DNA from 3 places in the Streptosporangium sandarakinum genome. Region 1 is predicted to be linked to each of the others. Evidence: riboswitches for the same ligand, from Rfam matches in the RefSeq annotation. Region 1 holds a riboswitch; each other region holds the start of a gene.

Region 1 (9,962 bases):
CGCGCCAGGTCGGCCGTCACCATCACCGGCCGCCGCCGTACCCGGTCCACCCAGGCCCCCGCGGGCAGACCGATCAGCAGGAACGCCAGCGTGCTCGCCGTCGCGAGCGTCCCGACCTCCGCGGGACCCGCTCCGAGCGCCGTCACCGCCGCCAGCGGCAGCGCCAGCTGCCCGACCGAGGTGCCCAGCCTGCTGGCGGCCGCCGCGGCGAACAGCCGCCGGAAGCCGGGATCGGCGAACACCGGGCCGCCATGTGTCGTCACAGTCGTCATGCGCCGAACCCTGCCGCCGCCCGGCGGCCCGCTCCATCGATTCGCGCTGGAGCGAATCGGCCGGCGCACGGTACCGTTCCGGCTGCGGCGCAGAGCCGCCGGGGCGCGGGTGGAGAGGAACGGTACGGCGTGCTGCGGCTGGAGTTCGGGCTGGCCGACCTGGCCTGCACGCGGTTCGCGTTCTCACCCCTGTGGGAGGTGGTGGCGAGCACACGGGTGCTCAGGAGTCCCGGCGAGCACCCGCTGCACCGCCCCTGGGTCTCGGCCGTCACGCCGAGGCTGCGGGCTGCGGGCGTCGACTGGGGCGTGCTCGCCGAGCTGGTGCCGGTGCCCACCCGGGTGATCCCGGCGTTCGTCTGCCCGCCGCCGGTCACCACCGCGCCCGGCTTGGATCTGGAGCTGGCCACCATGCGCGCCACCCCGCCCGAGCGGGTCCGCGCCGACCTCGCCGGAATGGACGGTCCCCGACTGGCCGCCTTGCGTGAGGACCCCGCGCGCGGGCTGGCGGAGCTGTCGGAGGTGATCCGCGCCTACTGGGACGTGGCGCTGGCGCCGTACTGGCCGGGCATCCGCACCCTGCTCGACGGCGACATCCTGCACCGGGCCCGGCTGCTGGCGGAGGGGGGCGTGGAACGGCTGCTCAACGACCTGGACCCGACCGTCCGGTGGGAGGACGACGCCCTGCTCGTCGGGCACCGGCACGTGTCGGGCGGGCGGAGGCTGGGCGGGCGGGGGCTGCTGCTGGTGCCCTCGGTCTTCATCTGGCCCCGGGTCTTCTCGGTCACCGTCCCGCCGTGGCAGCCCACGCTGCGTTACTCGCCGCGCGGGATCGCCACGCTGTGGGAGCGCCGCCGGACCGAGGTGCCCGAGGCGTTGGCGGCCGTGCTCGGCCGCTCCCGGGCGATGCTGCTGGGCGAGCTGGCCGCCCCGGCCTCGACCACCGAGTTGAGCCGGCGCACCGGTATGTCCATGGCCGGGGTGTCGCGGCACCTGACCGCTCTGCGCGCGGCGGGGCTGACCGGCGCGCACCGGTCGGGCAGGTTCGTGCTCTACGCGCGTACCGAGGCGGCCGAGACCCTCCTCTCCGGGCAGCCGCGCTGAGCCGATGCCCTCACGACCGTCCCCGGGTCAGGGGAGGCCGTTGCGCCCGCGGTAGTCGTTCCACGCCCGGACGCAGAAGTCGTGGCGCCAGTCGTCCTCCCGGAAGTTACGGCAGGCGTAGGCGGCGTCGAACCGGAGGCCCACGCCGCCGGGGCCGCCATGGCCGCCGGGACCGGCGGGACCGGCGGGGGCGTCACGACCGTCGCGGGCCGATGCGCCGGGGGCGCCGGGGGCGCCGCCGTCGGCCCGGTCCCGCGGCCCGGCCCCGGAGCCGGGCGACCCCGGACCGTGCCCGTGGTCGTGGCCGTGCGGGGTGCGGGGGGTGCGCGGCGGGTTCGGGAGGTCCCGCGTCTCCCGGTGGCCCGGCCCTGCGCCCTCCACCCGCGGTCCCGCGACGCCCTCGGTCCCCGGCCCCGTTCCCGCTCTCCCCCGCGCGGCGGCCTCCGGCGTACGGCGTGCCGCGGCGTGCCGCCGCTCCCCCGCCGGGCGCGGCCGTCCAGCGCCTCCGCCGCGCCCGCCCGGGGCCGTACGAGACGGGGCTTCAGCTCGCGGACGACCATGACCCTGCCGGGTGCGGAGGACGGCGTGCGGGCGGCCCGTGGCGGGTGGACGACCGCCGTGCCGCGCGGGGCGAGCGACGGCGCGGGCGCCTGGGCCGCCATGACGGAGGGCCGGTCGGCCACCGGGGACCAGCCGGAGGACCAGACGCCGAGCCCGGCGGCCACCAGGAAGGCGCCGATCAGCGCGGGGCGCAGCATCCGGTCGCGCCGGGGACGCGGACCCGTCCAGGAACGCGGCGGCTCCTCGCGCGGGGAGCGCGACCTGGCCGAGGTGGCGATGCCGGCGTCCACCAGCGACCCGTGCACGAAGGGGTCCCCGGGGTTCTGCGCCGGGCCGTCGTACCGGGCCGCGGGGCGGACCGGCGGACGGGCCGGGGACGCGGCGGGTCCGGACGAGGTGTCCGGGGGCCCGCCGTACGGCCTGCGACCGCGGGGACCCGCACCGGGTCCGCGCCCGCGGGCCGGATCGTGGTCATCCTGCATCTCGCCTCCCCGTCGCCGGAACCGATCCGCCCTCCAGCCTGCCGAACATCACCGCCCGTACGCGTCAGGTAACGGCGTGCTCTTACGGAGCTGTTACCAAGGGGACACCACGAATCCCCATAGACCGGACGTCATGGACGGGGTCGCCGTCGGCGGCGACCACCCGGGAGCCCGGCCGCCACGGCGGGCGGCCCGGTCTCCGGCCGGTCCGCGCGGTGAGGCGTCAAGTTTTTACCATGGGCCCGGATCCCCGGCGGCCACGGCGGTCCGGAGCCCGCGGAAACCCCGGCGCATCCCGCTCCACCCCAGGTCACTTGCCCTTTCCGTGGGGCGGCGCATACCTTTGGTCATCGCGGCCCGAGAGCCGCTTCATTGACCGGACCCGACGCCGTCCTGTGGCGATACCCGCCGACGGCGTACGGACGCCGAATCCGCGCCTTCTCAGCGGAACCGGGGACCCACCTTTCCGGGGTGAATCGGACGCCCTCCATCAGCGCGCCCGTAGGGCACTTCCAGGCCCGAACCCGTCAGCTAACCCGGTAGGCGACATGGAAGCAAGGAGTCGACACCCCATGCGCAACCCCCGGATCAGCAGGTTCGGAAACCGCCTCGGCCTGGCCCTCGCGGGCACGGTCCTGGCCGGTGCCGCCGTCGGCGGCGCCGTCCCCACCGCGGCCCTGGCCTCGTCCGCCGGGCACGCCACGGCCGCCCAGCACGTCTCCCAGCAGGAGGCGCATCCGCTCACGTACGGCCTGGACATCTCCAACTACGAACCCACGTACGACTGGAACGCCAGCTCCGCCCAGTTCGGCATCATCAAGGCCACCGAGGGCACGGGATTCCGCGACGGCTCCTTCGCCCGGCACTGGAGCGAGCTGGGCAAGAAGGGCATCGTGCGCGGGGCGTACCACTTCGGTCACCCGGGCAACGACCCGATCGCCGAGGCCGACCACTTCCTGTCCGTCGTGAACGCGCAGCCCGCCAAGCGCGGCGACCTGCTCGTCCTGGACCTGGAGGCCACCGACGGCCGCTCCGTCGAGGAGGTCAACGCCTGGGCCAAGACCTGGCTGTCGTACGTGAAGGACAAGACCGGCGTCACGCCGATGTTCTACAGCGGCCTGAACTTCGCCGAGACCTACGGCAGGGGGCTGGAGCAGTACCCGCTGTGGGTGGCCGCGTACAGCATGGACAAGGGCGCCATCACGCCGCCGGCCGACTGGAAGACGTGGACGATCCACCAGTACACGGAGTCGCCCATCGACCAGAACGTCTCCGCGCTGAGCCCGGACCAGCTCCGCGCCCTGGGCCGCCAGACGGCCTGACGGTCAGGCGTCCCAGGTGACCGGGAGGCTCCTCACCCCGAAGATGTCCGCGATCTCCGGGCGCAGGGAGACCTCCTCGGCCGGTACGGCCAGGCGCAGCGTCGGGAAGCGGCCGACCAGCGCGGGGAACGCCACCCGCATCTCGACGCGGGCCAGCTGCTGACCCAGGCACTGGTGGACGCCGTGTCCGAACGCCACGTGCCCGCCCTCCTCCCTGCGGAGGTCGAGCACGTGGGGGTCGGTGAAGCGCTCGGGGTCGCGGTTGGCGGTGTGGTTCGACAGGACGACCGTCGTACCGGCCTCGATGGTCCGGCCGCCCAGCTCGACGTCCTCCAGCGCCGTCCTCATGAACATCTTCGCGACGCTCAGATACCGCAGCAGCTCCTCCACGGCCCGGTCGGTGAGCGCGGGATCGGCGCGCAGCGCGGCCAGCTGGCCGGGGTTGCGCAGCAGCGCGAAGGTGCCCAGCGCCAGCATGTTCGCGGTGGTGTCGAGCCCGGCCGCCAGCAGGATCAGGCTCATCCCCCTCAGCTCCTCGTCGGTCAGGTCGCTGTCGGTGAGGTCGCTGAGCACGTCGTCGGTCGGGTCGGCGCGCTTGGCGGCCACCAGCTCCGCGAGGTACTCCTGGGTCGCGGTGTAGGCCGTGATCAGGGTCTCTTCGTCCGTCTCCCCGTTGAGGAACGAGTCGATGTGCTCCTGGAAGGAGCCCCGGTCCTCGTACGGCACCCCCAGCAGCTCACAGATGACGATGGCGGGGATGGGCTTGGCGAACGCGGTCACCAGGTCCGCCGGCGGCCCGGCCTTCTCCATGGCGTCCAGGTGCTCGGCGGTGATCTGCTCGATCCGCTCGGTGAGCAGGCGCATCCGCCGTACGGTGAACTTGCCCATCAGCGGTTTCCGGTACCGGCTGTGCTGCGGATCGTCCATGAGGATGAACTCGCCGGGGGACGCCGGAGGGGCCTCCATGCCGGAGTAGTCGATGAACGGGTGGTGGAGCATGAACTCCTTGCGCGAGCTGAACCGCGGGTCGGCCAGGACCGCCCGGACCAGGTCGTATCCGGTGACCAGCCAGCCCCGGTGCCCGTCGGGGAAGACGTAGCGGCTGATGGGGCCGTGCCTACGGGCGTCGATCAGCTCCGCCGGCGGGTCGAAGGGGCAGCCGGGCCGGCGCTCGGCCGGTAGCGCGGTGACGGTGTGTTCCATGATCGTTCCTCTCCTCGGCCCGGGTTCCAACGGCATCCACCATCGTCGGCCGCGCTGACATCGGGCCGTCGCCGTACTGACACGGCCGCTGACACGGCCACCGCGTGCGGGCCGCCGGCCGGCGGGCTCGGTCACGGCGGCGATCACCCGGTGTGCCGGGCCCCCGTCGATCGGCCGCCCGCGGTCGCGCGCGGCGTTCAGGGAGCGAGGGTGATCTCGGCCAGCTCGCGCCAGTCCCGCCGACGGCCGTCACGGGTCGCCTCGGCGAACGCGGTCTCACCGAGGCGGCTCCGCGTCTCCGCGGCGATCCTGGCGCCGTCCGGCTGCGAACGGTCCGGTGTGCCGCGCACGCCGTCGCTCGCCGCGAGCAGTCGTGCGGCCTGTTCGTGGTCTCCCCGGCGCAGCGCGAGGTCCGCGATCCCGAGCAGCACCCCGGCGATCGCCGGCGGATACCCCGTCTCCGCGGTCTCGCGGAGCGTCTCGCTCCAGTGCGCGCGGGCCTCGTCGAGATCCTCGATGAGGTAGCCGTACAGGCCCGAGGCCCTAACGCAGAGCCAGACGCCCGGTTCCCCGCCGTCGCCCAGCGCCGCCCGGGCCGCCGCCAAGTGCCGGCGCACCTGGTCCGGCTCGCCGCGCCAGCGCGCCAGTTGCGCCTTCGAAAGCGCCAGCTCGGCGAGCACGTGCGCGTCCGGCCAGGCGATCCCGTCCGCGCACCGCTGCGCCTCGGCCATGGCGGAGGCGCAGGCCCGCTCATCGCCGAGCAGCCAGTGCAGCTGGGCCTGCCGCGTCCGCAGGCCGACCACGTCCTCGGTCGCGCCCATCTCGGTCAGCGCCACGGCCGCCTCCTCGTAGTGCTCGCACGCGCGCGCGAACTCGCCGCGCATGGCGAGCCGATCGGCCAGAAAGGCCAGCGCCAGCGAGATCCCCGACCGGTCGCCCAGCGCGCGGAACTCGGCCAGGGCGATCCCGGCGTCGACGTCCACGCCGGTCTCGTCGCCGTCGTGCGTGAGCCGCAGCCGGCCGCGCGTGAGCCTGGCCTGCGCGCGCACCCATGGATCGTCGCCGGCGATGAGCGGCTCGAACGCGGGCAGGAACTCCGCCGGCTCCCGCAGCATCCGCTCCAGCGGGGCGACGAACCCGAGCAGCGGGTTGCGATGCCCGCCGCGCCGGGTGAGCCGGTGCGCCCGGAGGATCCACTCCCGCGCCTGGTACTGGTCGCGGCCGGGCCCGGAGGTCGCGAACACCGTCACGATGAGATACGCCGTCGCCCGCACCTCGTCGGGCACCGCACCGGGCACCTCGTCGGGCAGCGAGGCCGCCGCGACGCTCAACTCGGCGCCCTCGGCCCGGTGCCCGCTGAGGAACCAGTACCAGCCCACGGCCGAGACCAGCCGCATCGCCTCCTCGGCCCATCCTTCGGCGATCGCCCGGCGCAGGGCCGCGGCGACGTTGTCGTGCTCGGACCTGAGCACGGCCAGCCACTCCAGCTGCCCGGCCCCGCGCAGGTGCGGCTCGGCCGTCTCGGCCAGCTCGGTGAAGCAGGCGAGGTGCGCCCGGCGCGTCCGCTCGGTCTCCCCGGCCTCGGCGAGCCGGTGCGCCGCGTACTCCCCGATGGTGTCGAGCATCCGGTAGCGCGGCGCGCCGTCGCCTTCGGCGAGCAGCAGCGACTTCTCGACCAGCGCGGTCAGCAGGTCGAGCACCTGCTCCCCGGCGAGCGTCTCGTCCCCGCACACCCGTTCGGCCGCCTCCAGGCTCGCACCGCCGGAGAACACCGAGAGCCGCCGCAGCACGCGGCGTTCGGCCTCGGTCAGCAGATCCCAGCTCCAGTCCACGACCGCGCGCAGCGTCCTGTGCCGGGGCAGCGCCGTACGGCTGCCGCCGGTCAGCAGGCGGAACCGGTCGTCGAGCCGGTGCGCCAGCTGGCCGACGGACATGGTGCGCAGTCGTGCCGCGGCCAGTTCGATCGCCAGCGGCATCCCGTCGAGCGCCCGGCAGATCCGCGCCATGGCCGACAGGGTGTGCGCGTCCGCGCCGATGTCCTTGCGCACCAGGCCCGCGCGGTCCCGCAGCAGCCGCACCGCGGGCGAGGCCCCGGCATCGGAGGGGCCGGCCTCCTTCGCGGGCAGGGCGAGCGGCTCGACCTGCCACAGCACCTCCCCGGTGATGCCGAGCGGCTCCCTGCTCGTGGCCAGGATCCGCAGGCTCCGGCACTCCCCCAGGAGACGGTCCGCGAAAGCCGCGGCCGCCTCGATCACGTGCTCGCAGTTGTCCAGGATCAGCAGGGCCGCGCGCTCGCGGACCGCGGCGATGAGCCGGTCCATCGGCTCCCCGCCCCGCGCGCCGCCGAGCAGCCCCTGGCCGCGCAGGCCGATCGCGGCGAGGGCGGCCTGCGCCGGATCACCGCCCGCCGGCACCGGGGCCAGTTCGACCAGCCACACCCCGTCCGGCAGCCCGGCGAGCATCGTCCGGGCGGTCTCCGTGGCCAGCCTCGTCTTGCCGGAGCCGCCCGCCCCCGTCAGGGTGACCAGCCGGTGCCTGCCGGCCAGCTCGGCGACCGCGGAGACGTCGTCGTCCTTGCCGACGAAACTCGTCAGCTCGGCGCGCAGGTTCGTCCTGCGGTTCCCCGCCCGCTCGCCCAGTTCTCCCCGCTCGCCCGGATCGCCCAGCTCGCCCCGGAGCAGAGCGGTGTGCAACGCGGAGAGCCCGGCCGACGGGTCGGCGCCCAGCTCCTCGGCGAGCCGCTCGCGCGTCCGCTGGTACACGGTCAGCGCCTCGGCCGTGCGTCCCGTCTCGGCGAGGGCCCGCATCAGTGCCGCCACGAGCCCCTCTCGCAGCGGATACGCGGTGACCAGCCCGGTCAGCTCGGAGACCAGTTCCGGGCCGCGGCCGAGACGGATGTCCGCCTCCACCCGGTCCCCGAGCGCGGCGGCGCGGAGCTCTTCCAGGCGCGCGACCGCGGCGTCGAACGCGTCGCTGTCGCGCAGTCCGACGTCCTCCATGGCCGTGCCGCGCCACAGTGCCAGGGCCGAGCGCAGCAGATCCGCCCGCGCCGCGGGCCCGGCGGCGCGGGCCTGATCGGCCAGGCGCTCGAAACGGCACACGTCCACGGCGTCGGGGGCCACGGCCAGCCGGTACCCGCCGGCGTCCGCCTCGATCACGCCGTCCGGCAGCACCCTGCGCAGCCTGGACACCAGCGCCTGGAGGGCGTTCACCTCGTCCGCGGGCGGCCGTCGCCCCCAGATCCAGTCGACCAGCCTCGCACGCGTGACGGTCCGTCCGGGTTCGAGGGCGAGTACGGCCAGCAGTGCGCGCAGCCGGGTCCCGGGGACCTCCACCACGGCTCCATCGCCGTTCCGGACCTCGAACGGCCCGAGCAGTCCGACTCGCACACCGGTGATTGTCCCGCACACCGGTGGTCGGGCCGAACTGCGGCGACGGCCGGCGGCGGCCGTAGCCGGGTGGGCGTCATCGGCGTCATCGCCGGCGATGGAGCGTCGACCCTGTTCCTGCGCGCGGGCGCGGGTCACGCACGCCGGTCGTTCCCGCTGAACAGCCTGTCCAGATGCAGATCGATCGCGGCGAGTGCGTCCCGGGGCCCGATCACGCCCAGTTCGATCAGGGGGGTGAGGCCGGTGAGGGCGAGGAGCAGGTTGGTCTCGGTCGCCGGGTCGCGGTCAGAGTCGATGTGTCCGTCGGCGATCGCTTGGCGGACCAGCCGCTCGATGAGGGCCCGTCCTTGGACGAGGCCACGGCGCGCCTGCTCGTGGACGGCCTCGTCGTGCAGCGCCTCCAGGACGTAGGCGGCGCTCATCCGGCTGGTCGCGCGGGCGTCGGCATGGAAGGGGAGCATTTCCACGAGCGTCAGCCGCAGCACGTCACGGGGGTGCGGACGGTCACCGAGCTTCTCGAGGCCCTGGCCGACGCGCAGCGAGGTCTGCTCGGACGCGAAGTCCATGGCGAAGGAGAGCATGGCGGCCCGGGAGGCGAAATAGTGTTGCAGCTGCCCGAGGGAGATGCCCGCCTCCTGCGCCACCACGCGCATCGTCAGATGCGCGACGCCGCGCTGCCCCACCACCCGCCACAGCGCGCGGGCGATCGTTTCGCGGCGTCCGCGGTGATCCACCTGTTTCGGCATCGCCGGCCTCTTCCTCGTATCCCGGGCCTTTCCAATACAGTTGACATAATACAGTTGACCCATAATCCTGGGGCCCGACAGGGAAAGGAAGCGCCATGCCCGAACAGCCAAGGGTGCGGACCACGGAAGGTGTGGTGCAGGGGCGCCGACGGCAGGGGCACGCGGTGTTCCGCGGCATCCCCTATGCCCAGCCCCCGGTGGGAGCGCTCCGCTTCGCCGCGCCCGCCCCGCCGCACCGCTGGGAGGGGACGAGGCAGGCGGCGGAGTTCGGCCCCGTGGTGCCGCCGTCCCTGCCGGTCGACGCGGGTCCGCCGCAGGGCACGGACTGGCTGACGCTCAACGTCGGCACTCCGGATCCGGGTGCGGCAGGACTGCCGGTGCTGGTGTGGATCCCCGTGGGCGGCTACATCTCGGCGGCGTCGAGCGACCCGATGTACGACCCGGCGGCGCTGGCCGAGGCGGGACTCGTCGTGGTGACCGTCAACTGCCGCGTGGGCGCGGAGGGCTTCGCGTTCCTCGACGACGCGCCGCCCAACCGCGGATTCCTCGACCAGATCGCGGCGCTGGAGTGGGTACAGCGGAACATCGCCGCCTTCGGAGGCGACCCCGGCCAGGTCACCGTGGCCGGACAGTCCGCCGGGGCAGGGTCGGTCGCCGCCCTCCTCACGATGCGGCGGGCGCGCGGTCTGTTCCGGCGGGCCATCGCCCACTCGGTGCCGGGGCTGTACAGCACCCCCGCGCTGGCACGGCAGGTCACCGCCGCGCTCGCGGACCGGCTCGGCGCGGCGACCCCCACCGCCGCGGCCCTGCGCGACACCGACCCCTGGCGCCTGGCCGCAGAGCTCACCTCCTTCAACGCCGGCCTCCATGCACACCGGGAGAGCTG
Region 2 (9,962 bases), 1.5 Mb from region 1:
TACTATTTCGCCCCAGGTCTTCGCACTGGGGAGGCGGCACTGTGGCCGTGGCGGGTAAGCCGGTTTGGTTCGGACGTGTACCGGTGGCCGCGGGGCTCGCCCTCGCGCTGTTCCTGGTGCCGGTGGGCGGTGCGGCCGCCGATCCGAGGCCCACGGTCGCCGAGGCCAAGCGGAAGCTGGCGAAGCTCAACGACCAGGCCGACAAGATCGTTGAGAAGTACAACCAGGCGGGCGAGAAGTGGAAGAAGGCCCGCAAGAAGTACAAGGCGCTGGACGGTGACCTCGCCCGCCAGACGGCCAAGGTCGCCGACCTGCGCAAGGAGCTCGTCACGATGGCGGTCAGCTCCTACCAGTACGGCTCCGTGACCGGCTGGGAGGGCCTGATCAACCAGGGTGACCCCGGGGCCCTGCTGAGCAGCATGGCCGCGGCCGACCAGATGGCCGCCGCCCGCGCCCGGTACCTCAACGCCTTCGACGAGGCGACCAAGACGCTGCGCGACAACCGGAACCAGGCCAAGGCCGCCCTCAACGAGGCCGACAAGACACGTGACGAGCTGGCCGACGAGAAGGCCAAGGTCGAGAAGATGGTCAGGGCCCAGACCAAGCTCCTGAACGAGCTGGGCACCTACCAGCAGGGCAATCCCAACAGCACCGGGATCAAGTACAACGGCCCGGCCTCCGGCAGCGCCCGCACCGCCCTCGCCTTCGCCTACGCCCAGATCGGCAAGCCCTACCGGTTCGGCGGGACGGGGCCGGGCGGCTGGGACTGCTCCGGGCTCGTCCAGGCGTCCTGGCGCAGCGGGGGTGTCAGCCTGCCCCGCACGACCTGGGAGCAGTGGAGCTGGGGGGCGAGCCGCCGGGTGCCGGTGAGCGCCCTCCAGCCCGGGGACCTCGTCTTCAGCCACGGCCTGGGGCACGTCGGCATCTACATCGGCGGCGGGAAGATGGTCCACGCCCCGCAGACCGGCGACGTCGTCAAGATCTCGCCCCTCCGCAGCGGCCTGGTCGGCGCCGTCCGTCCCTGAGCCGGCCCTCCCCGGGTCGCGTCGACCGCGAGGCCGGCGAGGCCGGGCCGGTCTCGGCCGCCGGCGCGCCGGGAAGCCGCACCGTGACGAGGAGACCCCCGTCGGGGCGGGGGACGAGGTCGAGGGCCCCGTCGTGGGCGCGGACGATGCTGTGCACGATGGCCAGGCCGAGCCCGACGCCGGCGTGTTCGCCGGTGCGTACGCGCTCTGTTCCGCGCCGGAAGGGTTCGGTGAGGGTCGGCACCAGTTCCGGTGGGAGCCGGCGACCCGTGTTCTCGACCCGCAGCACGCTCGTGCCGTCGTGCGCCTCGGTATGGACCGTCACGGTGCCGCCGGCGGGGAAGTTGTGGACGATGGCGTTCTGGACGAGGTTCGTCACCATCCGCAGCAGGAGCTCGGCGGAGCCGTCGGCCGGGGCCGCCCCGCCGGTGACGTCCAGCGTGATCCGGCGCCGTTCGGCGAGGGGGAGCAGGGTCTCGGCGGCTTCCTCGGCGAGGAGGGAGAGGTCGACGCCCTCGCGGGTGAAGTTTCCGCGGTCGCCGCGGCTGAGCAGCAGGAGGGCCTCGGTGAGGCCGATCGCCCGCTGGTTGACGGTGCGCAGGCGTTCGATGAGTTCGTCCCGGTTCCGCGCGGGGTCCTGGCGGGCGACGTCGAGGAGCGTCCGCGAGATCGCCAGCGGGGTTCGCAGTTCGTGGGAGGCGTTCGCGGCGAACCTCTGCTGCTCGGCGACGTGGGACTCCAGTTGTTCGAGCATCGAGTCGAACGCGTCGGAGAGCTCACGGAATTCGTCCTGGCGGCCCTTCATGCGGATCCGGTGGGACAGCGACCCGTTCCCGGCCGTCCGGACCGCCTCCGTGATCTGGGTGAGCGGGGCGAGCATCCGGCCGGCGAGGATCCATCCGCCCAGCAGGCCGAACGCCAGCAGAAAGGCCAGTGCCTGGGCCGCGCGGGGGACGAAGGCGCGCTGGAGGTCGGTGCGGTTGGGTATGAGCCGCGGGGACGGCGCCCCGGGCCCGCCGCCCCACGGCCCGGTCATGAGCGTGCCGTCGGGTACGTAGCGCAGCAGGAACACCCACACCACGGCCAGCAGGAGAGCGCCGGCGAGCAGGAGGAACCCGGCGTAGCTGATGGTGAGCCTCAGCCGGGCGCTGAGCCCCGGGCGCCTGGTCACGAGTGCCGCCAGGGCGGGCGGGACCCATGCCCTGTGTCGACGCGGGTGTCGACGCCGGTGTCGATTCGGTAGCCGACGCCCGGCACCGTGGCGATGAGCCATGGTTCACCGAGCCGTTTGCGCAATGCGGAGACGGTGATGCGGACGGCGTTGGTGAAGGGGTCGGCGTTCCCGTCCCAGGCCCGCTCCAGCAGCTCTTCGGCGCTGACGACACCGCCTTCGGCGGCGACGAGGACTTCGAGCACGGCGAACTGCTTGCGGGTGAGCGCGACGTGGCGTCCGTCCCGGAAGACCTCCCGGCGGAAGGGGTCCACCCGCAGGCCCGCGATCTCCCTGACCGGGGGCCGGGCGTGCGCGCGTCTGCGGTCGAGCGCCCTCAGCCGCATCACGAGCTCCCGAAGGTCGAACGGTTTGGTGAGGTAGTCATCGGCGCCGAGCCCGAACCCCGAAGCCTTGTCGTCGATCCGGTCGGCGGCGGTGAGCATGAGGATCGGGATGCCGCTGCCGGAGGCGACGATGTGCCGGGCGACCTCGTCGCCGGAGGGGCCGGGGATGTCGCGGTCGAGGACCGCGAGGTCGTAGGAGTTGACGCTGAGCAGTTCCAGGGCGGAGTCGCCGTCGCCGGCGATGTCGGCGGCGATCGCCTCCAGCCGCAGACCGTCACGGACGGCTTCGGCCAGGTAGGGCTCGTCCTCCACGATCAGTACGCGCATGTCCGAAGCCTAGGCAGTACGACATATCGCCGGGGTATGCGAGGACGCGTGCGCACCGGGCACGCGGCTCAGTCCGCCGATGCCGGCGCGGGGCGAGGCCGCTCCGACGGCGCCTCCGCCGTGGTGCGCCACCAGCGGCGCGACGCCAGCGCGGCCAGCGCGGCGCCGGCGGCGTTGACCAGCACGTCGTCCACCGACGACACCCGGTCCAGCCACAGAACGTACTGTGCGGTTTCGACCACGACCGAGCAGCCTGCCCCGAGCGCCAGGATCCGCGGCACGGACGCCAGCGCCGCGAACCGCATCGGGGCGAAGAACCCCAGCGCCGCGAAGACCAGCAGGTTGCCGCCGATGCCGACGGGCCCCATGGTGAGCAGGTCCCGCAGCGGGACCAGACTCACCCGGCCGGGGACGACGCCCGCCCCCGGGCCCGGCATCATGGTCATCCATACGAACGGCACCGTCCCGTAGACCATGCCCACCTCGGCCAGCGACATCCGCCAGGCCGACGCGGTGTCGGCGGCACGCCGGCGGCGCGCCAGAGCCCACGCCGCCAGGGCGGCCGGCGGCAGCGCGACCAGCGTCATGAGCAGCACGCCGTTCTCCGTGTCGAGGCAGCCGTGCCACCGGCCGGCCAGGCACCTCGGAGCGGACATCATGAGCGGCCGCCGCACGACGAACGCCACGCCCGCCAGGCCGAGGATCGCCAGGCCGGCGAGCACGATGCCGCGCGCGCGGCGGAGCGGTGCTGGCAGGGATGCACTTCGGTTCATGCCTCCCATTGGAGACGGAGGGCCGTTGCGGTGGCGTATGCGATTTCGGATACGTCCGCGATACACGGAGTCCCCGGCATCACCACCCGGCACCTCCGCCCCGGGCCCGCAGCCGACTCAGCCGCCGGAACGTCTCAGCCACCACCCCCGCCGCCGGGTGAGGCCCCGGTGACGGCCTGCGTCTCCCGCCCGATCATGTCCTGCAGCGACACGCCGTCGGAGTCGCGGTTGGAGAGGATGACGCCGACCCAGCCGGTGTCGGGGTAGATGCTCCAGTTGGCGCCGACGCCGGGGTTGCCACCGGCACGCTGGAACATCCACTGGCCGTTGACGATGTCGATCGGGATCCCGTACGCCCCGAACGACGCCGGTCCGTGGGGGATCTTGGCCGCGGTGAGCACGTCGGCCCAGGGCCGGTCCAGCACCGTGCCGTCGCGCAGCGCGTGTGCGAACCGGACCAGATCCGGCGCGGTGGCGAAGCCGCCGTCCCCGGGGGCGTCGATGAAGCCGCGGCCCGGGTTCTTGCCCAGTACGTACGGGTACGGGCTGCCCCTGTCCAGGTTGCGGAGGGCGTCCACCACGCTGCCGTCGGCCAGCTTCATGTACGGGTGCGCGATGTGCTCGCCGGTGAGCCACCGCGGCCTGGTGTGGAACGCCGAGCCGGCCATGCCGCAGCGCTTGAAGATGTTCTCCTGGACGTAGTCCCAGTACGTCATGCCGGTCACGGCCTCCACGATCAGCGCGGGAATGGTGACCTCGGCCTCCGCGTGAGCGGTGGTGGGAGTGCCCGGGACGCCCACCGGTCTCGCCTGCCGGGCGCGCCGCACGTAGTGGTCGTGCACCTCGTCCCGGCTCTGGAAGACGCGTCGCACGTCCTCGTCCGGCATGTCCAGCCCCGAGGTGCCGGACAGCAGGTGGTGGATGGTCACCCGGTCGGCGATCTCCGGGGCGAAGCCCGTCAGGTGTTCGCCCACCGTGTCGGTCAGCCGCAACCTGCCCCGCTGCGCCAGCTGCAGAACGGCCACCGCGTGGAACGGTTTGCCGGCCGAACTGAGACTGAACGCGGTGTTCTCGTGGTTGCGGATCCCTCTCTCCTCGTCCGCCATGCCGTAGCTGCGGGACAGCACCGTCCGGCCCTGGTGCGACAGCAGCACCACACCGGAGAACCCGCCCTCGGCGGCCAGCCGCGCCACGTACCGGTCATAGGCCCCGCCGGGCAGGGTGTCCGGCGGGATCCGGCCGTGTCCGGACGATTCGGTGTGGCCGGTCCCGGCGCTCACCAGCGGCGTGCCGGCCGCCACCGCGCCGGCGGCCGCCAGCCCGCCCCATTTGACCAGCCGCCGCCGGTCGATGCCGGGTAACGAATCCGAGCCCATGATCATGGTCCTTTCCGGCCGATGAAGCCGGTGCCGACAGTGATGCGTGATGGTTCACGCCTTCACTGAAGACGCGGGGCCGTTGCGGCGGCGTATGCGGTTTTCGATACGTCCGCGATACACGGAGTCCCTTGCCGCGAGCCGGGTATGAGGAGGCGGCGGCATGATCGGCCGCGTCGCCTGATCCGGCGACCTGGGAACGGAGGCCATCACCCCTGCCCGGAGCGCCGCGACGGCGACATGGAGCGCGAGAACCCGTGCGTGTCCGTCCCCGGACGGCCGGGCATTCCGCCAATGATCTTAACCATTATGTGATCTGCACCACAAAAATCATGATTTTTCGGTTTGATCACAGAAGTGTGACGAGCGTCATATTCACCCGATGAAATCGGTCCCTGAACAGCGGCTCGGCGATCACCGGAAGCGTTGTCGATCTATGTTTCTTTTGCGATTCCTTTGCCGAATCGTGAGGAGCGGGGGTAACTTCTGGCGTCGCGGCGAGCAAGCCATGCCGCCGCGCCGGGCCCGGTCCGTCATGCCGGAGCCCATGAAAGATCCATTCGGCCGCCGCGCCCGGCGAGAGACGCTCCCACCTGCGGCGGCCTGCCGAGTCCGTGCAGCCAGGAGGCACGGAGCCGGGGACCCACCGGCCGTGAGACACGGCCAGGGGTGAATCGGCGCGTCCGACGCGCCGTAGGGCTTCTTCCCTGCCCGAACCCGTCAGCTAACCCGGTAGGCGTCAGCGGAAGTCCCAAGGAGAAATCCTGTCTACCACCCTGCTTAACCCCCGTTCGTCGCGCTTTCTTCGCGTTTGTGCCAGTGGTTTCGCCCTCACCGTGACCGCCTCCGCCGGAGCGGTCACGATGAGCTCCACGGCCGCGCTGGCCGACACGGAAACCGGCTCCGTTCTCCAGGTCAGAAGCACCGCCTCTCGGGTTGAGAGCCCGGTCGCCGCCTCCGCCGCCTCCGCGGCGCACGTCAGCGCCAAGAAGACGGCGAAGGCGAAGAAGACCACGCTGAGCAGGACCGCGCTGCAGAAGGTGAAGGCCGCGAGGGCCGTCTCGACGGCCAAGAAGCAGATCGGCGATCCGTACCGGTGGGGAGCCTCCGGTCCCGGCGCGTTCGACTGCTCCGGTCTCGTCCGGTACGCGTGGCGCAAGGCCGGCGTCTCCCTCCCCAGGGTCACGACCAGCCAGTACCGATCCGTGCGGAAGAAGGTCTCGTGGAGCAGCCTGCGCCCCGGTGACCTGCTGTTCTTCTACGGCAAGGGCCACGTGGGCATGTACGTCGGCAAGGGCAGGATGGTCCACTCGCCGAGCAGCGGCAAGACCGTCAGGGTCGTCCCCCTGAAGGGGTACTACCGGTCCTCCTTCTCCGGGGCGGTCCGGCCCGGAGCCTGACGGATTCCGGCCGCCGCCCGCCAGGGAGGTGACCGGGAAGACGGCCCCGCCCGTCCCGCGAAGGGACGGGCGGGGCCGCCGCGCATCCGGGGCCGGTCCGGCCCGGGACGTGCCGCGACGCCGCCGGACCCCGCGGCGCGCCCGCCGCGCCACCGGGACGCCGCCGGTCGGCGTCCGGGGCCCGTCGCTACCATCGGGCGTGTGCGCGTCCCGACAGAGCAGCGCGTCCCGGCGGAGCGTCGTGCCGTGCTCGCCGGGATCCTGGCGATGGCGGGCGCCGCCCTGGTCACCGGCGCGAGCCCGTCTCCCGCGCCGCGCGATCCGTGGCCCGGCGACTCCGTCACCGTCCGCGGCGAGCACTCCGTCGTGATCGGCCACCGTGTCCCGCCGTCCCGCCTCGCCGACCTGGCGGCCAGGGCCGACCGCGCCCGCCGTACGGTCCTCGAGGTCTGGGGGCCGGTCCGGGCGGTGGTCCTGTTCCCCGCCGACGACGCCGAGGCGGCGGCGCTGGCCGGCGCCTCGCCCGCCGCCGTCGCCGGCCTGGCCGCGCTGGCGGACGCGGGCCGGGTGATCGTCCTGCCGTCGGGGTACGCCAGGCTGAGCGGGACCGGCCGCGACGTGGTGCTCGCCCACGAGCTCACCCACGTGGCCACCGGCGCCACCCGCGGCGGCCGGGTGCCGGTCTGGCTGTCGGAGGGGTTCGCCGACTACGTCGGCTATCGTGACGCCGGGATCGCGACCGCGACGGCCGCCGCCGAACTGGCCGCGGAGGTGCGCGAGGGCCGGCTGCCCGCGCGGCTCCCCGGCCCCGCCGACTTCGCGGCGGGCGCCCCGCGGCGGGCGCAGGCGTACGAGGAGGCGTGGCTCGCCTGCCGCTATGTCGCGCAGCGGTACGGCGAGCGGGCCCTGGTGAGGCTCTACGGTAGCGATGTCGGCGGCGTGCCGGGCCTGTCCCCGGCGGAGTTCACCGCCGGCTGGCGCGACCACCTGAGGAGGGAGCTGGGTTGACGTCCTCCCCACGCCCGAGGGCGGGGTCCCCGCGACTCGGAGGGACCCGATGACGGACCCCGCGACGGGCCCGGCGACGCCGGACACGCCGGACACGCCGGAAGCGGCGAAGGCGACAGCGGCGGCAGCGGCACCCGCGGGGGTGCGGGCCGCCGGATGGGCGCTGGCCGCCCTGGGCGCGGCCACGGTCGCGGTCGTGGCGCTCACCACCCCTGGCGGGCCCTGCCGTCCGCCGCCCCGGCCGTCGCGCCGGACCCGGCGCGCGACTTCACCGCCGGGCAGATCGCCCGCTCCGAGGCGTTCGACGCCGCGCTCACCGCGCCCGCCTACCTGTCGCTCGGGCTGACCCTCCTGGTCGCCGGGGTGCTGGTGGCCACTCCGCTGGGCGCCCGGCTGCTCGGCCGGTTGCGCGGACCCTGGTGGGCGCGGGCGCTGCTCGGCGTCGCCGGGCTGTCGGCGGCGGTCGAGGCCCTGCGCTGGCCGCTGGGCATGTGGTCGGAGACGCAGCTGCGCGCCTACGGCCTGTCCACCCAGACGTGGCCGTCGTGGACCGCGGACCGGCTCAAGGACATCGGCGTCCGGACCGCGCTGCTCGCGGTCATGGTGCTCGCGGTGGTGGCTTTGGCCCGGCGCTTCCGGCGCTGGTGGATACCCGCCGCGGTCGGTGCGTTCACGCTGACCGTGGCCGCGTCCTTCGCCTACCCGGTGGTCATCGAACCGCTCTTCAACGACTTCACGCCGATGGCCGCCGGGCCGCTGCGCGACGACCTGCTGGCCATGGCCGCCCGCGACGGCGTGCCCGTCGAGGACGTCCTGGTCGCCGACGCCTCCCGGCGCACCACCGCGCTCAACGCCTACGTCTCCGGGTTCGGCGCGACCCGCAGGATCGTGGTCTACGACACCCTGCTCCGGGCGCCCGCCAGGGAGGTCGAGCTGGTGGTGGCGCACGAGCTGGGTCACGCCAAGGCGGGCGACGTGCTGTACGGCACGCTCGTCGGGGGGCTGGGCGCCGCCTTCGGCGCCTGCCTGCTGTACCTGGTGCTCGCCGCGGGCCCCGTGCGGCGGCGCGCCGGCGTCGCCTCGGCGGCCGACCCGCGGGCGGTGGGGCTGATCATGGGGCTGATGAGCCTGGCCACGGTGCTGTCCGGACCGGCGCAGAACCTGGTCAGCAGGCAGATCGAGGCCCGCGCCGACGCGCACGCGCTGGAGCTGACCCGGGACCCGGAGACGTTCGTCGCGATGCAGCGGCGCCTGTCGGTCACCAATATCTCCGATCTCTCGCCGGACTTCCTGGAATATGTTCTCTATGGTTCTCACCCGACGGCGCCGCAGCGGATCGCCATGGCGCGCTCATGGGCCCTGCTGAACGGCGTTCCGGAGCCGTGAGCCGCGCGCTGTTCCTCACCAACGACTTCCCGCCCCGGCCCGGGGGCATCCAGGCGTTCGTGCACGGCCTGGCCGCCGGCCGCCCACCGGGGTCGGTGGTCGTCTACGCCCCGCGCTGGTCCGGCTGCGAGGACTTCGACGCCCGCCGGCCGTACCCGGTCGTGCGGCACCCCACCTCGCTGATGCTGCCCACCCGCGGGGTCGCCCGCCGGGCCGCCGAGGCCATGGCCGCGTACGGCTGCGACACGGTGGTGTTCGGGGCGGCGGCCCCGCTCGGGCTGCTCGCGCCCGCGATGCGCGCCGCCGGGGCCCGCCGGATCGTCATGGTCACCCACGGGCACGAGGCGGCCTGGGCCGGCGTCCCCGGCGCCCGCGGGCTGCTGGCGAGGATCGGCGAGCACGCCGACGTGGTCACCTACCTGGGGGAGTACACCCGGCGGCGGCTGGAGCGGGTGATCCCCGCGGGGAGGCTGGCCCGGCTCGCGCCCGGCGTGGACACCGGGGCGTTCCGGCCCGGCGCGGGCGGGCGCGAGGTGCGCGCGGCGCTGGACCTCGGGGAGCGGCCGGTCGTGGTCTGCCTGTCCAGGCTGGTGCCGCGCAAGGGCCAGGACGTCCTGCTGCGGGCCTGGCCGCTCGTGCTGCGGGCCGTGCCGGAGGCCGTGCTGCTGATCGTCGGCGGCGGCCCCTACCACCGCACCCTGGAACGGCTGGCCCGGCCGCTGGGCGACGCGGTGCGGATCACCGGCCCGGTGCCGTGGGCGGCGCTGCCGGCCCACCTCGACGCCGGGGACGTGTTCGCCATGCCGTGCCGTACCCGGCTGGGCGGCATCGACTTCGAGGGGCTCGGCATCGTCTACCTGGAGGCTTCGGCCAGCGGCCTGCCCGTGGTGGCGGGCTCCTCCGGCGGGGCCCCGGACGCGGTCCTGCCGGGGGAGACCGGCGTGGTGGTGGACGGCACCCGCCCGCGGGAGGTGGCGCGGGCCGTGACCGGGCTGCTGGAGGACCCGGAGCGGGCGCGGAAGATGGGCGAGCGGGGGCGCGACTGGGTCACCCGCGAGTGGGGCTGGGACCTGGTGTCCGCCCGCTTCGCCGAGCTGCTGCGGGACCCGG
Region 3 (9,962 bases), 2.3 Mb from region 1:
AGCATCCCGTAAGAATCGGCGATGCGGCTGCACGCTGCAACTGCACGTGCATTTGGGTCTTGCAGGGGGCGGCCGGGTGACTCATGATGGCCTAGTGCATATTGGGCTTAAGGTGCACAAGCTCTGACAATTCACAGGCGGTACGGAGATGGCAATGGCGGCGGGAGGCACCGGCAGGATGGTTGAGGAGCCAGAATCGGCTACCGACTACCTGCGGGCGACCCGCGAGGTCAGCTTCGACGACCTCCTCGTGGCCGACCGCCTCGACGGCTCCGACGCGACGGCGTGCCCGCTCTCCCCTCAGGCCGACTCCGTCAAGACCGCGCGGGACGTGACCCGCTCGACGCTGCGCCACTGGGGTCTGTCGGAACTGAGCGATGACGCAGCGCTAGTGGTTTCGGAACTGGTGACCAACGCGGTCCGCTACGCGCTGTGCCCGCCCGTCCGCGTCGACGCCACCCCGATCACGCTGATGCTGATGCGCATCTCGGCGCACGTCGTCCTCGCCGTGGCCGATCCGAGCGACGAGGCGCCCACGCCCAAGGAGCCCGACTTCATCTCCGAGAACGGCCGCGGCCTCTACATCGTGGAGACCTACAGCAGGTGCTGGGGATGGGACCACCTCGCCCGCGGCGGCAAGGCCGTCTGGGCCGTCTTCAGCGGGACCGGCTGACCCGGACCGGGGGATCACGGGGCCCGGCGGCCTCGGCGGGATCCACGGCCCCGCGGCCCTCCGGACTCGGCGCGCGGGCCGGGCCGCGCGGACCTCGCGCCCACACGGGCTCCATGCGACCGTCCGGGCCCCGCGCCCATGGAAAAGGGCCGATCCATGCGGATCGGCCCCTGGCCCGCTGTCGGGGTGACAGGATTTGAACCTGCGGCCCCCTGCTCCCAAAGCAGGTGCGCTACCAAGCTGCGCCACACCCCGGTTCGCCGAGTGCGCGCACGCTCCGGAACTCCGGTACGATTACGCCCTGACGACCGGATGAAGTCTAGACCAGACCGGCACCGGCTCGTGCGGACGTAGCTCAATGGTAGAGCCCCAGTCTTCCAAACTGGCTACGCGGGTTCGATTCCCGTCGTCCGCTCCGAACGAGAAAGGCCAGGTCACACCGTACGGCGTGACCTGGCCTTCTCGATTTCCACTTGTTTTCCGCCCGCTGTTTTCATGCCGCCCGCATCGCGCATCAGATTTTGTTCTCTCGTTTCGGCCGTCGCCCCGGGCACCGGCCCGAAGGCATGAGCGGTGACGCCTCGCCCCGGCCCCGCGTCGCGTACCGGCAGATCAGCGCCACCCGCGGCGAGGCGTGCCCCGCCCCGCCGGCTCCTTGCGGTTCGGGAACCCGTACGGCTCATCCGCCCGCGGGGGCACCGGAACGGTGGAGATCCGCGTGGCGCCCCGGGGCCCGCCCCGGGTCCCGCTCCCGTCGGAGGCGCCCCGCCTACGGGGTCACATGACGTGAAACGTCGCGCCGCGCCGTACAGGCGTCACAAGTCTCATACGGTGAATAATCCGAAATCTCCGGCAAAAATGAGCCTAGACCCTAGATCGTTCCTTACCATTCATCTTTGGACGTAGCCGAGTTCGTGGAGGGGAACGTGACGAGGTCCGACGGCGTCATCATCAGCGGTGAGCACAGCGGGCTCCCCCACGCCGCGCGCCTCTCACCCTCCTGTCCGCCCACGACCATGCCCGCCAGACCCGGCGGACGGTCCGGGAACGCGCCCGCGGGCGGCCCGGCCACCCGGCGGACCCCGGCTCCCCTCCGGCGGGGCGCGTGAACCGCCGCTTCGTCACCAAGGACCCGGCCACCGCGATCCCCCGGATGAGCAGCCCCGCCTCCATGAACGAGCAGCTGTCGCTGCTCAACGCGGCGAGCAAGCGGATCGGCAGCACCCTCGACATGTTCGAGACCGGCAGGGAGCTGATGAACGTCGCCGTGCCGCGCTTCGCCGACGCGGCCGGCATCCTGGTGCAGGACCGGCTGGTGGCCGAGGGGGAGTCCCCCCAGCGCGCCACCGACGGGTCGGTGCCGGTCCGGCGGATCGCGGTCGGGGTGGCCAGCTCCTCGCCCGGCGAGTACGCCGAGGCGTTCCCGGTGGACGAGGTCGTCGTCTACGACGCCTGGACGCCGTACGCCAGGTGCATGGCCACCGGGAATCCGATCCTCTATCCCCGGCTGGGCCGCCGTACCTCCGAGGAGATCGGGCGGTTCGCCAAGCGCGAGACGGTGGCCAGGGTGCTGGAGGACAGCTCGTTCCTGGTCGTGCCGCTGAAGGCGCGCGGCCAGGTGCTCGGCTTCGTCGTCTTCACCCGCAGGCCGGACAGCGAGCCGTTCGAGGAGCAGGACATCAACCTCGCCGAGGAGCTGGCGGCCAGGACCGCCGTCTGCCTCGACAACGCCCGGCTCTACAACCGTGAGCGGCGCACCGCGCTCACCCTGCAGAGCAGCCTGCTCCCGGTCGACCTCCAGCAGCCCCTGGGCCTGACGATCGCCTCCCGCTACCTGCCCGCGAGCGACCTGGTCGGGGTGGGCGGCGACTGGTACGACGTGATCCAGCTCCCCGGATGCCGGGTGGCCCTCGTCGTGGGCGACGTGATGGGGCACGGGATCAGGGCCGCGGCCACGATGGGCCAGCTCCGCACGGCCGCCCGCACGCTCGCCAGCCTCGACCTCACCCCCGCCGAGGTGCTGTTCCGCCTCAACCGGATGAGCCAGGACCTGGACGGCACCCAGATCGCGACGTGCGTCTACGCCACCTACGACCCCGTCACGCGGACCTGCGCGATCGCCTCGGCGGGACACGTCCCTCCGATCCTGGTACGGCCCGGCGGCGGGGCCGAGCCGCTGGAGCTGCCCCCGGGGCCGCCCCTCGGCATCGGCAACGAGCCGACGGAGATGCGCGAGCTCGTCCTGCCGCACGACGCCGTCCTCGCCTTCTACACCGACGGCCTGGTGGAGAGCCGCGACCGGGACATCGACGAGGGGATCGGCATGGTCTGCGACCTGCTGGCCGATCAGAACCAGGACCTGGAGGCGGTCTGCGACCTCACGATCGAGGCCCAGCGGCCCGGGCACGAGCGCGACGACATCGCGCTCCTGCTGGCCAGGGTGCGCCGGCTGGGCGAGGAGGATCTGGCGCAGCTCACGCTCGATCCCGACCCGCGCTCCGCCGCCCGGGCCCGCCGTCTCGTGCGCGCGACGCTGTCCGAGTGGCGGCTGGACCCGATCGCCGACGCCACCGAGCTCATGATCAGTGAGCTGGTCACCAACGCCATCAAACACGGCTCGGGCACGGTCGAGGTGCGCCTGCTGCGCGGTCCCTCGCTGGTGTGCGAGGTGGCCGACCGCTCCCCGGCGCGGCCGGTCATGCGCGAGGCGGGCAGCGACGATGACACCGGCCGCGGCCTGCACCTGATCAACTGGCTCGCGCACCGCTGGGGCACCCGCCCGACCCCGGACGGCAAGATCGTCTGGGTGGAGCAGCGCCTGCCCTGAGATCCCTTCCCCGGTCCCGCCCGGGCCGTGCCCGCGGACGGCGATGACTACTCGTCCCGCGGGAGTTACGGTCGAGGTGAGGATCGGGGAGGGCATGATGAGCATCGACACACGCGAGGCCTACCGCCGAGCGCTGGACGCCTTCGGCGCTCTCGTCCACCGGATCGGGCCCGGGCAGTGGAGGCTTCCCACCCCGTGCGTGGACTGGGACGTCCGTACCCTGGTCGACCATGTGGTCAGGGAGAACCGCTGGGTCCCCCTGCTGCTGGCCGGCCGGACCGTGGGCGAGGTCGGCGACGCCCTGGACGGCGACATGCTCGGCGACGACGCGCTGAAGGCGTTCGACACCTCCGCCACGGCGGCCGTGCAGGCGGTGTTCGAGGACGGCGCGCTCGCCCGCGTCGCCCACCTGTCGTTCGGTGACGTGCCCGGCGGCGAGTACGTCGCGGAGCTGTTCGCCGACGTCCTCATCCACACCTGGGACCTCGCCCGGGCCGTCGGCGCCGACGAACGGCTCGACCCGGAGCTGGTCGACGCCTGCGCGGCCTGGTTCGCCGACGCGGAGAAGGGCTACCGGCAGGCCGGGGTCATCGGGGAGCAGCGGCCGACGCCCGCGGGCACCGACGCGCAGACCCGCCTCCTGGCCGCCTGGGGCCGCCCGCCACAGCCCGACGGAGACGACGACTAGATCCGTTCGGACCGCTCCCGCCCACCGCGGGCCGGTGACCGGACCCGCCCGCCGTGCGCCCGGCCGGTGCCCGGCGCGGTACGGGGCCGCCGGACAGGGCAGGCATCATCCCCCACCAGGTTCCAACATCTTCCAACCATCATGGTTGTGGTAATTTGCTGGAATCTGGTGATTTAAGGGGTGGTCAATGCTCGCCCAGCAGCGGCGGCAGGCGATCTTGGAGCGGGTGCGCGCGAGCGGCGGGGCCAGGGTCGCCGACCTGGTGCGCGAACTCGGGGTGTCGGACATGACGATCCGCCGGGACCTGGAGGTGCTGGCGGAGCGCGGGCTGGTGGCGAAGGTCCACGGCGGCGCCACCGTCGCCGGGCCCGGATCCACCGAGGAACCGGGGTTCGCCGCCAAGTCGGCGCGCCAGCAGCCGGAGAAGGAGGCGATCGCCCGGCGGGCGGCCCGGCTGGTACGGCCGGGCACGGCCGTGGCGCTCTCCGCCGGGACCACCACCTGGACGCTCGCCCACTTCCTGACCGACGTGCCCGACCTGACGGTGATCACCAACTCGATCGGGATCGCCGAGGTCTTCCACCGCTCCCCCCGCGCCGACCGCACCGTCGTGCTGACCGGCGGCGTCCGCACGCCCTCCGACGCGCTGGTCGGCCCGGTCGCGGTCGCGGCGGTCCGCGGGCTGCACGTGGACACCCTCTTCCTCGGCGTGCACGGGATGAGCGTGCGCGCCGGATTCACCACGCCCAACCTGCTGGAGGCCGAGACCGACCGCGAGCTGGTCGCCTCGGCGCACCGGCTGGTGGTGCCCGCCGACCACACCAAGTGGGGCACGGTCGGCATCAGCACGATCGCCGGGCTGGCCGAGGCGCACGTCGTGGTCAGCGATCCCGGCCTGCCGGAGGAGGCCCGCGAGGAGCTGGCCGCCCGGGTGGGCGAACTGATCATCACCGACCCCCACCAGCGGAACGAGACGGCGACCCGATGAAACGCACGATCACCCACCTGGCCGACGGCCGCGAACTGCTCTACTTCGACCGGCGGGACGACGCCGACCGGAGCGCGGCCGACCTGCGCGACCTGCCGCCCCGTCCCCCCGCCTCCGAGCTGCGCTACGACCCGCTCACCGAGGAGTGGATCGCGGTGGCCGGGCACCGCCAGAGCCGCACGTTCCTGCCGCCGGCCGACGAGTGCCCGCTGTGCCCCTCGGCTCCCGGCAGGCTCACCGAGATCCCCTCGCCCGACTACGACGTGGTGGTCTTCGAGAACCGCTTCCCGTCCTTCTCCGGCCAGCCGGTCGGCACCGCCCCCGTCGGCGGGCTGAGCGAGGTCCGCCCGGGGACCGGGCGGTGCGAGGTGGTGTGCTTCACCTCCGACCACGACTCCTCCTTCTCCCGGCTCTCCCCCGAGCAGGTCGAGCTGGTCATGGAGGCGTGGATCGACCGTACGGCGGAGCTGTCGGCGCTACCCGGGGTGGAGCAGGTCTTCTGCTTCGAGAACCGGGGCCCCGAGATCGGCATCACCCTGGCTCACCCGCACGGCCAGATCTACGCCTACCCCTACGTGACCCCCCGGACCCGGCTGTCCCTGCGGGCGGCCGAGCGGCACCGGAGGCGGACCGGCCGCGACCTGTTCGCCGACGTGCTCACCGCCGAGCGGGAGGCGGGCGTCCGCGTGGTCGCCGCCAACGAGCACTGGACGGCGTTCGTGCCGGCCGCGGCGCGCTGGCCGGTCGAGGTCCACCTCTACCCCCACCGCCGGGTGCCCGACCTGGGCTCGCTGGAGGCCGACGAGCGGGCGGCGTTCGGCCCCCTGTACACCCGGGTGCTTCGCGCCCTGGACGGGCTCTTCGGCGTGCCGCTGCCGTACGTGGCGGCCTGGCACCAGGCGCCGGTGCACACCGGCCGGGACCTGTCGTACGCCCACCTGGAGGTGTTCAGCATCCGCCGGGCGCCCGACAAGCTGAAGTATCTGGCCGGGTCGGAGTCGGCCATGGGCGCCTTCGTGAACGACGTCCTGCCGGAGGACACGGCCCGCCGCCTGCGGTCCCTGGCCGAGGGGTGAGCCGAAGGGTGAGCCGAGGGGTGATCGGCGTCCGGTCACGGAACGGGGTCGCGTGACCATCCGTTTACCATTGCTATCCTCACCCATTGGACTTTATGTCCGATATGCCTAATTCCGGGTGCGTCGCCCGGAAGCCGGGGAACCACCGCACCCGGGGTGAATCCACTTCGGTGGAAGGGCTCTCTCCCGCCCGAACCCGTCAGCTAACCCGGTAGGCGGTAGGAGAGGAGAGCCGTGGCGGCCCCGTCCCCCACGTCCCGTCGCCGTGCGGCCATGACCGTCTCCGCGGTCTCCGCCCTGGCGTTCGTCCTCGGCGGCGGACCCGCCGGCGCCGACCCCAAGCCGTCCGAGTCCGAGCTGCGCGCCGACCTCGCCAAGCTCACCAAGAAGGTCGACGGGCTCATCGAGGACTACGCGGCCAAGCGGGAGTCACTGCGCAGGGCCCGGCAGGCCGAGAGCCGGGCCAGGACCGCCCTGACCGAGGCGGAGCACGCCTACACCGAGGCCAGGGAGCAGGTCGCGGACATCGCCCGGCTCCAATACCAGGGCAGCGGCGGCCTGCCCGCCCTGCTGTTCGCCCCCCAGCCGGACGGCGCGGCGGTCACCGCGCAGCTCGCCGCCCAGCAGGGTGCCCACCTGCGGACCTTCGCCCAGAGCCGGGACCTGCGCAGGCGGGCGGCCGAGGAGGCCACCCGGCTCACCGGCCGGATCGCCGAGGAGGGCGAGGCCGTGGCCGCCCGGCGCCGCGACGCCGAGAAGGCCATCGCGGACGTCAAACGGAAGCTCGACGCGCTCGTCCCCGTGGGCTCGGGTCGCCGCGCCGACGGCAGCTGGGCGCCCCAGCTGCCCGCCGGCTCCGACAACATCACCGACCGCACCCGGATCATGCGCGGGGCGGTCGGGAAGCGGTTCACCCTCCCCCACGAGGTCGGCTGCTACCGCTCGGAGAACGACGGCGGCGAACACCCGCTGGGCCGGGCCTGCGACTTCATGATGAGCGCCGGCGGCTCGACGCCCACGGCGGAGCACGTCGCGCTCGGCGACGAGATCGCCGCCTGGGTCCTCAAGAACAGGGCGCGGCTCGGGGTCAAGTACGTGATCTGGCGCCAGCGGATCAACAGCGGCACCGGCTGGCGTGCCATGTCCGACCGCGGAGGCGTCACCGCCAACCACTACGACCACGTGCACATCTCGATGTACTGACCGGCCCGTGCGGATCGACGGCGTCACGGACGGGTGACGGCCACGTCCGTCACCCCCGCCGCCTCGGCGACCATCCGGTCCAGGCCGGCCAGGTCGGCCGGGCGGGCGACGGCCGCCTCGGCGAAACGGGCGAGCAGCCGGGCGAAGGTCTCGCGGTCGGCCTCCGTCCAGTCGGCGATCAAGCCGTCCAGGTAGGTCCGCCGGTAGCGGACGACCACCTCCAGCACCCGGCGGCCGCGTTCGCTCAGCACGAGCCGGGCCCGCCGGGCGTCCACCGCGGACTCCTCGCGCGCCAACAGGCCCGCGCCGATCGCGTCGTTGACGAGCCTGCTGGCGGTGGACGGATCGACGTCGAGCTGCTCGGCTACGGCGCCCACGGTCACCTCGGGCACGTCCAGGCTCAGCTTGTGCACCGCGTGCACGACCATCACGTTCGACATCTGCACCGGCCGGGGCGGCTCGCCCGCCCGGCGGGCGCGCAACGGCCGGGCCCAGATCCGGCGCAACCGGAACAGCGCCACGTCGATCGCCGCTCCCGGCGTCCGGTCGTTCACGGCGTACCCCTACGGCGGGTACGGCCCGCCCGCGGCGCGCCGTACGGGATGGACGGTTACGGAGATCAGCCCAGCAGGCGGATCGGGTTGAAGACGTCGGCGTACGCCAGCAGACCGGCCATGACGATCATCACCAGGGCGATGGCGTAGGTGAGCGGGAGCGCCTTGGCGATGTCCACGTGGGCGGGGGTGGGACGGCGCGTCACGCGGGCGAAGCCCCGCTTCAGCCCCTCCCACAGCCCTCCGGCGATGTGACCGCCGTCGAGCGGGAGCAGCGGGATCAGGTTGAACATGCCGATCGCCAGGTTGAACACGGCCAGCAGGTTGATGAAGATGACGACCTTGCTCTCCAGCGGGGCCGAGGAGGCCACGATCTCCCCGCCCATGCGGCCGACGCCGACGATACCCACCGGGCCGTTCTTGTCGCGCTCATGACCGGAGAAGGCGGCGTTCCAGACGCCCACCATCTTCTCCGGGAAGCGCAGCAGCGCGCCCGCCGTCAACGAGGTGGTGTCCCACATGTGGGCGGCGACCGCTCCGATGCCCTGCCGCTCGGTGACGATCACCGGGCTGACCCCGAGGTAACCGACGCCCTTTTCGATCTTCCCGGGCTCGTCCAGCGACTCGCGGTCCTGGGCGATGAGGTTCGCGGTGACGGTCATCGGCCGGCCGTCCCGCGTGATGCCGATCGCCAGCGGACCGGCGCCGTGGGAGCGGATGGCCCGGGTCGCGGCGTCCCAGCTCGCGACGGGCCGGCCGGCCACCGACACCAGTACGTCACCGGGGCGCAGCCCCGCCGCGGCGGCCGGGCTGGGCCTGTCGGCCGCGGTGCACTCGGCACCGGGGTTCTTCGCGATCTCGGCGGAGGTCTTGACGCACTGCGGGACCGAGGAGATCTGGCTCTTCTCGACGGCGACGCCGAAGCCCATCATCACGACGGCGAACAGCACGAACGCCAGCACGAAGTTCATCGCCGGGCCGCCCGACATGACGATGACCTTCTGCCACCAGGGCTTGCGGTAGAAGACCCGGTCCTCGTCGCCGGGGCGGACCTCCTCCATCGCCGCGTCACGGGCGTTCTCGATGAGGCCCTGCCACGGACCGGTGGAGACCGAGCGCAACGTGCCCGGCGCGTCGGTGGGCCGGGGCGGCAGCATGCCGATCATCCGGATGTAACCGCCGAAGGGGAGCCACTTGACGCCGTACTCGGTCTCGCCCCGGTGACGGGACCACAGCGTGGGACCGAAGCCGACCATGTACTGGGTGACCTTGACGCCGAAGATCTTGGCGGGCACCAGATGGCCGATTTCGTGCAGTCCGATCGAGACCATGAGTCCCAGGAGGATGATGAGGACCCCGACGAGCCAGCTCACAGGTCAAACTCCCCGGTCGTTTATGTGCGGGCGGTCTTCCGAGACTAACCCACGCTTCGTGGTTCCAGAGTGCCACAGAGACGGAGCCTCCGGATCAGGTCTCTTGCGCCGGGTTGACCGAATGGGGACACTTCGTTGACAGTAAGCGATCGTGCGGTCACCCTGTGAAAGGCGTTGGGGGGAAACTTTTGATCGGGATCCTGATTGCCGAGCATCTGCCGCTGGTCCGACGAGGCCTGGTGGCCTCGTTGGCGTGCGAGCCGGACCTCAAGGTGGTGGCGGATGTCGGCAACGGCGAGGAGGTCCTGCCCGCCGTCCTGCGACACCGCCCCGACGCGGCGGTCGTCGATCTGGATCTGCCCGACGTCGACGGCTTCGCCGTCGCGCTCCGGCTGCACGAGGACGCCCCCTCCTGCCGGACGCTCCTGCTGTCGCGCCACCCCAGCGCCGGCCAGGTGCGGCGGGCCTTCTCCGTGCACGCGCTCGGGTTCATGAGCCTGGACGTGCGGCCCGAGCAGCTCGCCGACGGCGTGCGCCGGGTGGCCGCCGGGCGCCGGGCGATCGACTCCGAGCTCGCGGT

Evidence for each region. A riboswitch is a leader RNA that binds a small molecule or an ion and turns the genes downstream of it on or off. The one in region 1 is predicted to bind cyclic di-AMP.
Region 2: linked by a shared signal. The riboswitch ahead of ACQP10_RS11600 (C40 family peptidase) and the one ahead of ACQP10_RS18320 (glycoside hydrolase family 25 protein) in region 1 are both predicted to bind cyclic di-AMP.
Region 3: linked by a shared signal. The riboswitch ahead of ACQP10_RS29040 (coiled-coil domain-containing protein) and the one ahead of ACQP10_RS18320 (glycoside hydrolase family 25 protein) in region 1 are both predicted to bind cyclic di-AMP.

The regions. Positions count from the first base shown of each region.
Region 1 is NZ_CP192034.1:3,960,384-3,970,345, forward strand. It holds gene ACQP10_RS18305 (MFS transporter) at 1-272, opposite strand, end outside; gene ACQP10_RS18310 (ArsR/SmtB family transcription factor) at 402-1,373, shown strand; gene ACQP10_RS18315 (hypothetical protein) at 1,401-1,754, opposite strand; cyclic di-AMP (ydaO/yuaA leader) riboswitch at 2,830-2,977, shown strand; gene ACQP10_RS18320 (glycoside hydrolase family 25 protein) at 2,989-3,738, shown strand; gene ACQP10_RS18325 (cytochrome P450) at 3,742-4,941, opposite strand; gene ACQP10_RS18330 (BTAD domain-containing putative transcriptional regulator) at 5,139-8,330, opposite strand; gene ACQP10_RS18335 (TetR/AcrR family transcriptional regulator) at 8,465-9,076, opposite strand; gene ACQP10_RS18340 (carboxylesterase/lipase family protein) at 9,172-9,962, shown strand, end outside.
Region 2 is NZ_CP192034.1:2,463,538-2,473,499, forward strand. It holds gene ACQP10_RS11575 (NlpC/P60 family protein) at 84-1,025, shown strand; gene ACQP10_RS11580 (sensor histidine kinase) at 976-2,196, opposite strand; gene ACQP10_RS11585 (response regulator transcription factor) at 2,193-2,909, opposite strand; gene ACQP10_RS11590 (VanZ family protein) at 2,978-3,682, opposite strand; gene ACQP10_RS11595 (serine hydrolase domain-containing protein) at 3,817-5,058, opposite strand; cyclic di-AMP (ydaO/yuaA leader) riboswitch at 5,653-5,812, shown strand; gene ACQP10_RS11600 (C40 family peptidase) at 5,922-6,458, shown strand; gene ACQP10_RS11605 (hypothetical protein) at 6,660-7,466, shown strand; gene ACQP10_RS11610 (M48 family metallopeptidase) at 7,623-8,852, shown strand; gene ACQP10_RS11615 (glycosyltransferase family 4 protein) at 8,849-9,962, shown strand, end outside.
Region 3 is NZ_CP192034.1:6,298,758-6,308,719, forward strand. It holds gene ACQP10_RS29005 (ATP-binding protein) at 179-673, shown strand; tRNA gene ACQP10_RS29010 (tRNA-Pro) at 855-928, opposite strand; tRNA gene ACQP10_RS29015 (tRNA-Gly) at 1,018-1,088, shown strand; gene ACQP10_RS29020 (SpoIIE family protein phosphatase) at 1,779-3,500, shown strand; gene ACQP10_RS29025 (TIGR03086 family metal-binding protein) at 3,598-4,188, shown strand; gene ACQP10_RS29030 (DeoR/GlpR family DNA-binding transcription regulator) at 4,376-5,176, shown strand; gene galT (galactose-1-phosphate uridylyltransferase) at 5,173-6,252, shown strand; cyclic di-AMP (ydaO/yuaA leader) riboswitch at 6,348-6,484, shown strand; gene ACQP10_RS29040 (coiled-coil domain-containing protein) at 6,526-7,455, shown strand; gene ACQP10_RS29045 (MarR family winged helix-turn-helix transcriptional regulator) at 7,479-8,009, opposite strand; gene ACQP10_RS29050 (M50 family metallopeptidase) at 8,075-9,382, opposite strand; gene ACQP10_RS29055 (response regulator transcription factor) at 9,547-9,962, shown strand, end outside.